Regions from separate parts of the Pasteurella multocida genome, predicted to be linked through region 2. Evidence: riboswitches for the same ligand, from Rfam matches in the RefSeq annotation. Region 2 holds a riboswitch; the other holds the start of a gene.

Region 1 (3,421 bases), 660 kb from region 2:
ATCCAATCCCATTTGCCAAAACGCTGATTCCATGCGTGTGGCGGTATTAAAAATCTGTTGTAATTTAGCAAGCTGTGCTTCAGAGCGATCCGCACAAAGTGCATCTAAGGTAGCGATTGCGTTTTGTGCTGCATTTTGGAATTCTTCGCCAGAATAGGTATCAATCCATGCTTGGTAAGGGTTGTTTGCTGGGCTTTTGCCACTTTCTACAATATGCTTTGCAATCACGGCATAACCAATCGCACAAGGGGCTAGCGCGGTATAAAGTTCAGCTAAACCGCCCGTCATACCCGCATCTAAGACATAACGGGTGTAAGCCACACAAGCGGCAGATTCTTCCGTGCGAAATAAGGTGTTTTCATCAATACCCCAGCTTTCACAGTATTGAATGTGTAGCTGAATTTCATGTAACAGAGCACTAATGGCATCTTGTGCGGCTTTCATTTGTGCAAAGTTGTCTGCTTTGTAAATCCCTAAGGACAAAGCACGGTTATATTGAAATAAAAATAAATAATCTTGTTTTAAATAGTGCTGAAAACACGCTTTCGGCAAGGTACCATCGGCTAACTGTTGCACAAAAGGGTGGTGGATATAATCCAGCCAATAGCGCCCTGAATTGTTGATAAGTTGTTGTGTTGTGGACATGGTTTTTCCTTTTCTTGCTAAAACGTTTTTCAAATTGACCGCACTTTATCTGGCATCGCCATGATCTGTGTTTTATTTAATGTATTGCACCCAAGGTAGCCACTTCCTGAGGAAATAATCCACGCTGAAATACAAGACGAGGCTGATGACCATCAAAATTAATAAGGCAGAGAACATTAAATCCACCTGCATTCTGGCGTTAGCGTGTAACATTAAATACCCTAATCCTTGTGAAGACCCCACCCATTCGCCGACAATCGCGCCAATCGGTGCCACAGAAACGGCAATACGTAAGCCAGAAGCAAAGGAAGGTAGCGCGGCGGGAAGGCGCACTTTAAATAACATTGCGCTTGCTGAAACCTGCATGGTTTTTGCCAATTCCAACCATTGCATCGAGGTGTTACGTAAGCCGTCGTAACAGGCAGCTGTCACGGGGAAATAAATGATCAAAATCGTCATCACAATTTTAGAGGCTAACCCATAGCCAAACCAAAGCACCAGCAAAGGCGCAATGGCGAACACTGGAATGGCTTGGGAAATGACTAACAGGGGTAATAATAATTTAGATAAATAATCAGATGCGCTGAGTAACAGTGCGGAGATAAGCCCCAAAGACAAGCCAAGGAATAAGCCTAAACCAATTTCAAGTAAGGTAATTTGGCTGTGTTGCCACAATAAATCATAGCGATTGTGTAATTGCGCAAGCACATCATTCGGTGGTGGCAACATGTAGCGTGGAATGTCGAAAAAAAACACCGCACTTTGCCATAGCGCTAACAACATCAAGCTTAATAGCACAACATGGATAAGCGGCTTAATTTTCATGTTGCCCCTCAATCAGTTGTGCTAATAATTGTTCTTGTAATAGCCAAAGATCCTGTTGACCAAGTTGTCTTGGCGGCGCACTGCTAAGTTCGATAGGCTCAGACAAGCGAGCTGGTTGGTTTTTTAGTACATAAATCGTGTCGCTTAAACGGATCGCTTCTTGCGGATCATGGGTAATCAGCAACACCGTTTTATGCTTGAGTAGATCACAAGCCAGATCTTGTAATTGAATACGGGTGACGGCGTCCAATGCCGAAAAAGGTTCATCCATTAAAATGGTATTGGCGTCTTGCATTAACGTGCGCGCTAAGGCGACACGTTGACGCTGACCGCCAGAAAGCTGATAGCAAGATTTATGCCAGTGATTTGCCATTTTGACTGCGGTGAGCAGGGCTTTGGCTTTTTCCTCACTTTGTTTATTCTTTTTTCCTTGTAAGTGTAAATGCAATTGCACATTGTCAAGCACGGATAACCAAGGATAAAGCGCATCTTGTTGCGCCATATAGCTAATCTGTTGTGTGGGTGACAGTACAATTTCACCTTCCGTTATAGCGTGATTTTCTAATCCAGCAATGGCACGGACTAAAGTGGATTTTCCGATGCCTGATGCGCCTAATAGGGTAGTCCATTTCCCTTTAGGTAACACGAAATTAAAACCAGCAAAGAGAGGTTGCTGATTATAGCTTAGGCGTAAATCACGGATCTCAACGGCAGACATGGGCAGAAACCAAGAGGTTAGCGCTTAGCGTTGAAAAAATGAAATGAGATCGGAATGAAGAATGAAAAAATATGATCGGATTATTGGCATAATTAGTTTCCTACGTCAGTGTTAGCTGTATCAGGTTCACGGGTATCATCTCAGCTTTGTACAATTTGGTTACAAAGCACCCCGACTAAAGTGAAATAAGACTACCTTTTTTCGTCAAAAAGAGAAGAATTTTGTTAAAAAATTGTGATCTTTGTCACGGAATTAATCCTATGTTGCTTGTTTATTGTGCTGTGTTGTCTTTCTGTGGTTGTGCCTCTGGGGTATCGGCTTTAATCACGTCTAAACGTTCTGATTCTACGGCATGGTGTAGCAGTTCGACATTGGGCATGGTTTTGTTGGCTTTAGCAGAAAGATCTTTAAAACGTTCGACTTTACCGACCAGACCTTGCTGCCCAACCAATGCTGTCACGGTGCTGTTGTAATGGCTACTCGCAGAGGACAGGGTGTTGCCCAGTTTGCCTAAGCGTTCAGCAATGACACAGATTTGGTTGTAAATATCACCCGCCCGCGCGCTGATCTCTTTCGCTTCGGCATTGCCTCGCTCAATTCGCCACAAGTTTGCCACGGTGCGTAAAATTGGCATAAGGGTCGTGTGGGATACTAAAATGACGTTTTTCTCATAACCGTAATTAAACAACGTTGGATCCATTTTCATGGCTTCAATGTAGGCAGGTTCGACGGCAATAAACATCAGTACAAAATTCGGGCTACGCATGCCAATTAAATTGCTGTAATCCTTGCGTGAAAGGTCATCAATATGGTTCTTGATCGCTTTAATATGTTCTCGCAATTTATTTTGGCGTTTGAGATCATCTTCTGCATTGACCGCACTTTCATAAGCAACAAGCGACATTTTGCTATCGATGATTAAATGTTTGTTATCAGGTAAATTCAGCACAAAATCGGGGTAATTGTGTTTCCCCTCGCCGTCTTTGAAATGCGCTTGAGCGCTGTAATGTTCTCCTTCTAACAAGCCCGCTAATTGCAAGGCACGTTCCAGTTGTACCTCGCCCCAGTTGCCTAAGGTTTTCTTTTCACCTTTTAAGGCAGAGGTGAGGTTATCTGCTTGTTGCGACATATTTAAGCCGATTTCTAACACTTTTTTGATTTCTGCCTCTAAGCCGGCATTGCCTTTCACCGATTCAGAATGGATTTCATTGACCCGTTTTTGGAACCCTTCGA
Region 2 (3,421 bases):
CACACAATGATCATACGTTGCCATAATTTAACCCAATACGATTGGGGCGCAAACCAAGTAGGTTGACTGTGTAATGTCGTGGCGGGGGCTGGAGAAAAAAAGCTACTCAGCGTGAATAACAGAAAACAAAAAACAAATTGTAATAACGCAAATAAGCCGGCTTTCGGTACATCAAACTCAAATAAAATCGCTTGATAGATAGCCACTTCCAACGTGGTATATTTCGGTCCGCCACCTAAAGTGAGCACAATCGCAAAACTGGTAAAACACAGCATGAAAATCAAAGTAAATGCAGGTAACAATTGCTGGCGTAAATAGGGCCACTCAATCAGACGTATAAAATGCCAACCACGTAAATTGAGTTGTGCCGCGAGCTGACGTTGTTGCACCGGAATTGCTTGCAAACCTTGTAAAAACAGGCGACAAGCTAATGGGACATTAAAAAAAAGATGCGCCAGTAAAATACCTGTTAAGCCGTAAATATTAGGAGTCCAATCCCAAGCGAAAAACTGGCTTAACATCGCTAACCAGCCAGAAGCGCCATACACGCCTAATAAACCAAAAATCGCCACTAAGGCAGGTAACACAAAAGTCAGTGAAAATAATTTGAGGATCAGTTTCTTGCCCACAAACGGTTGATAAAAAAAGGCTCGTGCTACAATGCCACCAAAGAGGACCGCAAGTACCGCCGACAGAAAGGCTTGCCAAAAGCTAAAGATGATCACGTGTTGTAAATACTGATCACTCAACAACGCTGTCCAACTGCGCGCAAAAGGGAGCGAAAAAACCGCCCCTAAGGCGAACGCATAAAAAGCGCTCAGAAAAACAATCACCAACATCCCGCCAAGATAACTGGCGGGACGGTATGTGAATGCACGAAATCGCTTAAACATCAAGACAAACAATTATTGGGTTAGGGTCGTTTGCCAAACAGCAATCCATTTTTTGACTTGTTCGGCATTCACTTTTGAGGTATCGAGCACTTTCGTGTTCATTTGGGTGGCTCTAAGGGCATCAAAGTGCGGTTCAATATTGGTATTAATCACCGGTAACATCACATTATTCTTGACTAAATGCCCTTGTGCTTCTGGATGAAGTAAAAAGGCAAGGAAATGATCCGCACAGGCATTATCATGTTGTGCTACACGTGCAGCCGTTTCAATTTGTAATACGCCCCCTTCCTCGAATTCGGTGGCGAGATACTGATCTTTTTGTTCAAACACCATGTGATATAACGGAGAGGTGTTATAGCTCAAGACAACATCGGCTTCGCCTTTCAAAAACGCGCCATAAGTATCAGACCAACCTTTCCCCACAGTCACCGTATGTTTGGCTAATTTTTGCCAAGCTTGTGCCACTTCATTCTCGGTATAAACATGGTTCATCCAAATGAGTAAGCCACGTCCTACACTGCTGGTACGTGGATCTTGATAAATGACTTTTAAATCATCACGTTCTACCAATTCTTTTAAGCTTTTTGGTGGCTGTTGCACTTTGGTTTTGTCATAAATAAAGGCAAACTGCCCAAAATCATAAGGTAAAAAAGTGTGATTTTTCCACTCAACCGGTAGTGACAGCGGTGTTAAATCGACTTTATGTTGAACAAATAAGCCGCTTTTTTCTGCCTCCTCAAGGTTGTAGTTATCTAACCCTACAACCACATCCGCTTTTGTTTTTTTCCCTTCTAAACGTAAGCGATTAAACATGGTGCCAGAATCACCAAACGCAGTAAAATTCACTTGGCATTGTGGGAAGTGGGTTTCAAATGCTTTTTTTACTTTCGGACCTGCCCCCCATTCAGAAGTGAAGGAATCATAAGTATACACATTGACCGCTTGCGTTTGAGCAAAGACGGATAATGACAGTGTGGAAAGTGCGGTGAAAAAAAAGGAAGTTTTTAATCTAGACATTGTGTCCTCTCTTGTAATTACGCAAAAAAGTACACAGCAATATTGACTGCTAGTTTCCTACGTCAGTATTAACTGCATCAGGTTCACGGGTATCATCTCAGCTAACGCAATAGCACCCCGACTAAGAGTCCTAAGTCTATAATATTTTGTAAAAAAAGCACAATCTTATTTCTGTGCAAGCTCGAATTTCCAAAATAAAAGCACAAAACGGATAACAAACACTAAAAATCCTACACCGAAAAAACAGGTTTTATGCTAAAGTTTGTTCAGTTTCGATTTGTTATAAGGATCTCTTATGTCTTTCCCTTTAGCGCACGTTGATGTCACTCTCAATCAACTGGCAAAACAATTGATTGCACACTTTCCTGAACAATATCAAGATCAAATTTTTCAGCACATTGCAACGGATAAAGAAAAGCCAACGAGTAACATTGGGCAACTCCGCTATGCCATTGCCATGTCCGACTTTTTTGCAGAAACATTGCAAAAACAACCGCACTTTTTACACCAATGTTGGCAACAATGTCCTCACTTGCAAGATTGTGAGCAGTATGCAGAACGCTTAACCCCACTATTAGCGCAAGTAGAAAACGAAGAACAACTGTATAAAGTGTTAAGACAATTCCGTCATCGCGAAATGGCAAAACTGAGTTTCTGCCAAAGTTTAAATTTAGGCAGTGTAGAAGACATTTTTATTCGCTTATCACAATTAGCCGAAAGTGTGATCATTGGTGCAAGAGATTGGCTTTATCAGCGCGCCTGTGCAGAAATGGGGACGCCTGTAGATGAACAAGGCACACCACTACAACTTTATATTTTAGGCATGGGGAAATTGGGCGGTTTTGAGCTCAATTTTTCCTCAGATATTGATTTAATTTTTACTTATGCAAGCAACGGCGAAACTGTAGGTGCACGTCGCAGTATTGATAATGCAAAATTCTTTACTCGCCTAGGACAACGTTTGATCAACGCGCTGGATCAATATACGGGCGATGGATTTGTCTATCGTACCGACATGCGCTTACGTCCTTTTGGCGAGAACGGCGCGCTTGCCTTAAGCTTTGCTGCCATGGAATTATATTATCAAGAGCAAGGACGTGATTGGGAACGCTATGCGATGATCAAAGGTCGGATTTTAGGTGCCAATGCCCAAGATCCTCATGTCAACACCTTACAGCAACTCTTGCGCCCGTTTGTTTATCGGCGCTATATTGATTTCAGTGTGATTCAAGCCTTACGTGACATGAAGCACAAAATTGAACGAGAAGTCCGTCGTAGAGGGTTAGTGGATAACATTAAACTTGGCGCGGGTGGTATCCGTGAGATTGAATTTATTGTACAGGTTTTCCAACTGATTCGGGGCGGACGAGAAAGTACTCTGCAACAACCTGCCTTATTAAAAGTTCTACCAGAAATTAGTGCCCTTGAACTGATTTCTGCACAACAACAAGAAGACTTGCGCCAAGCGTATTTATTTTTACGCCGTACTGAAAATATCTTACAAGCCATAC

What was found. Region 2 has a riboswitch for thiamine pyrophosphate ahead of thiB (thiamine ABC transporter substrate binding subunit). Riboswitches for the same ligand answer to the same signal wherever they lie in the genome.
Region 1: linked by a shared signal. The riboswitch ahead of CKV69_RS09170 (ABC transporter ATP-binding protein) and the one ahead of thiB (thiamine ABC transporter substrate binding subunit) in region 2 are both predicted to bind thiamine pyrophosphate.

Annotation. Positions count from the first base shown of each region.
Region 1 covers NZ_LT906458.1:1,975,046-1,978,466, forward strand. Annotated here, with positions in the region: gene tenA (thiaminase II) at 1-645, opposite strand, end outside; gene CKV69_RS09165 (ABC transporter permease) at 718-1,470, opposite strand; gene CKV69_RS09170 (ABC transporter ATP-binding protein) at 1,460-2,188, opposite strand; TPP riboswitch at 2,269-2,372, opposite strand; gene CKV69_RS09175 (DNA recombination protein RmuC) at 2,460-3,421, opposite strand, start outside.
Region 2 covers NZ_LT906458.1:364,492-367,912, reverse strand. Annotated here, with positions in the region: gene thiP (thiamine/thiamine pyrophosphate ABC transporter permease ThiP) at 1-893, opposite strand, end outside; gene thiB (thiamine ABC transporter substrate binding subunit) at 906-1,910, opposite strand; TPP riboswitch at 1,948-2,040, opposite strand; gene glnE (bifunctional [glutamate--ammonia ligase]-adenylyl-L-tyrosine phosphorylase/[glutamate--ammonia-ligase] adenylyltransferase) at 2,206-3,421, shown strand, end outside.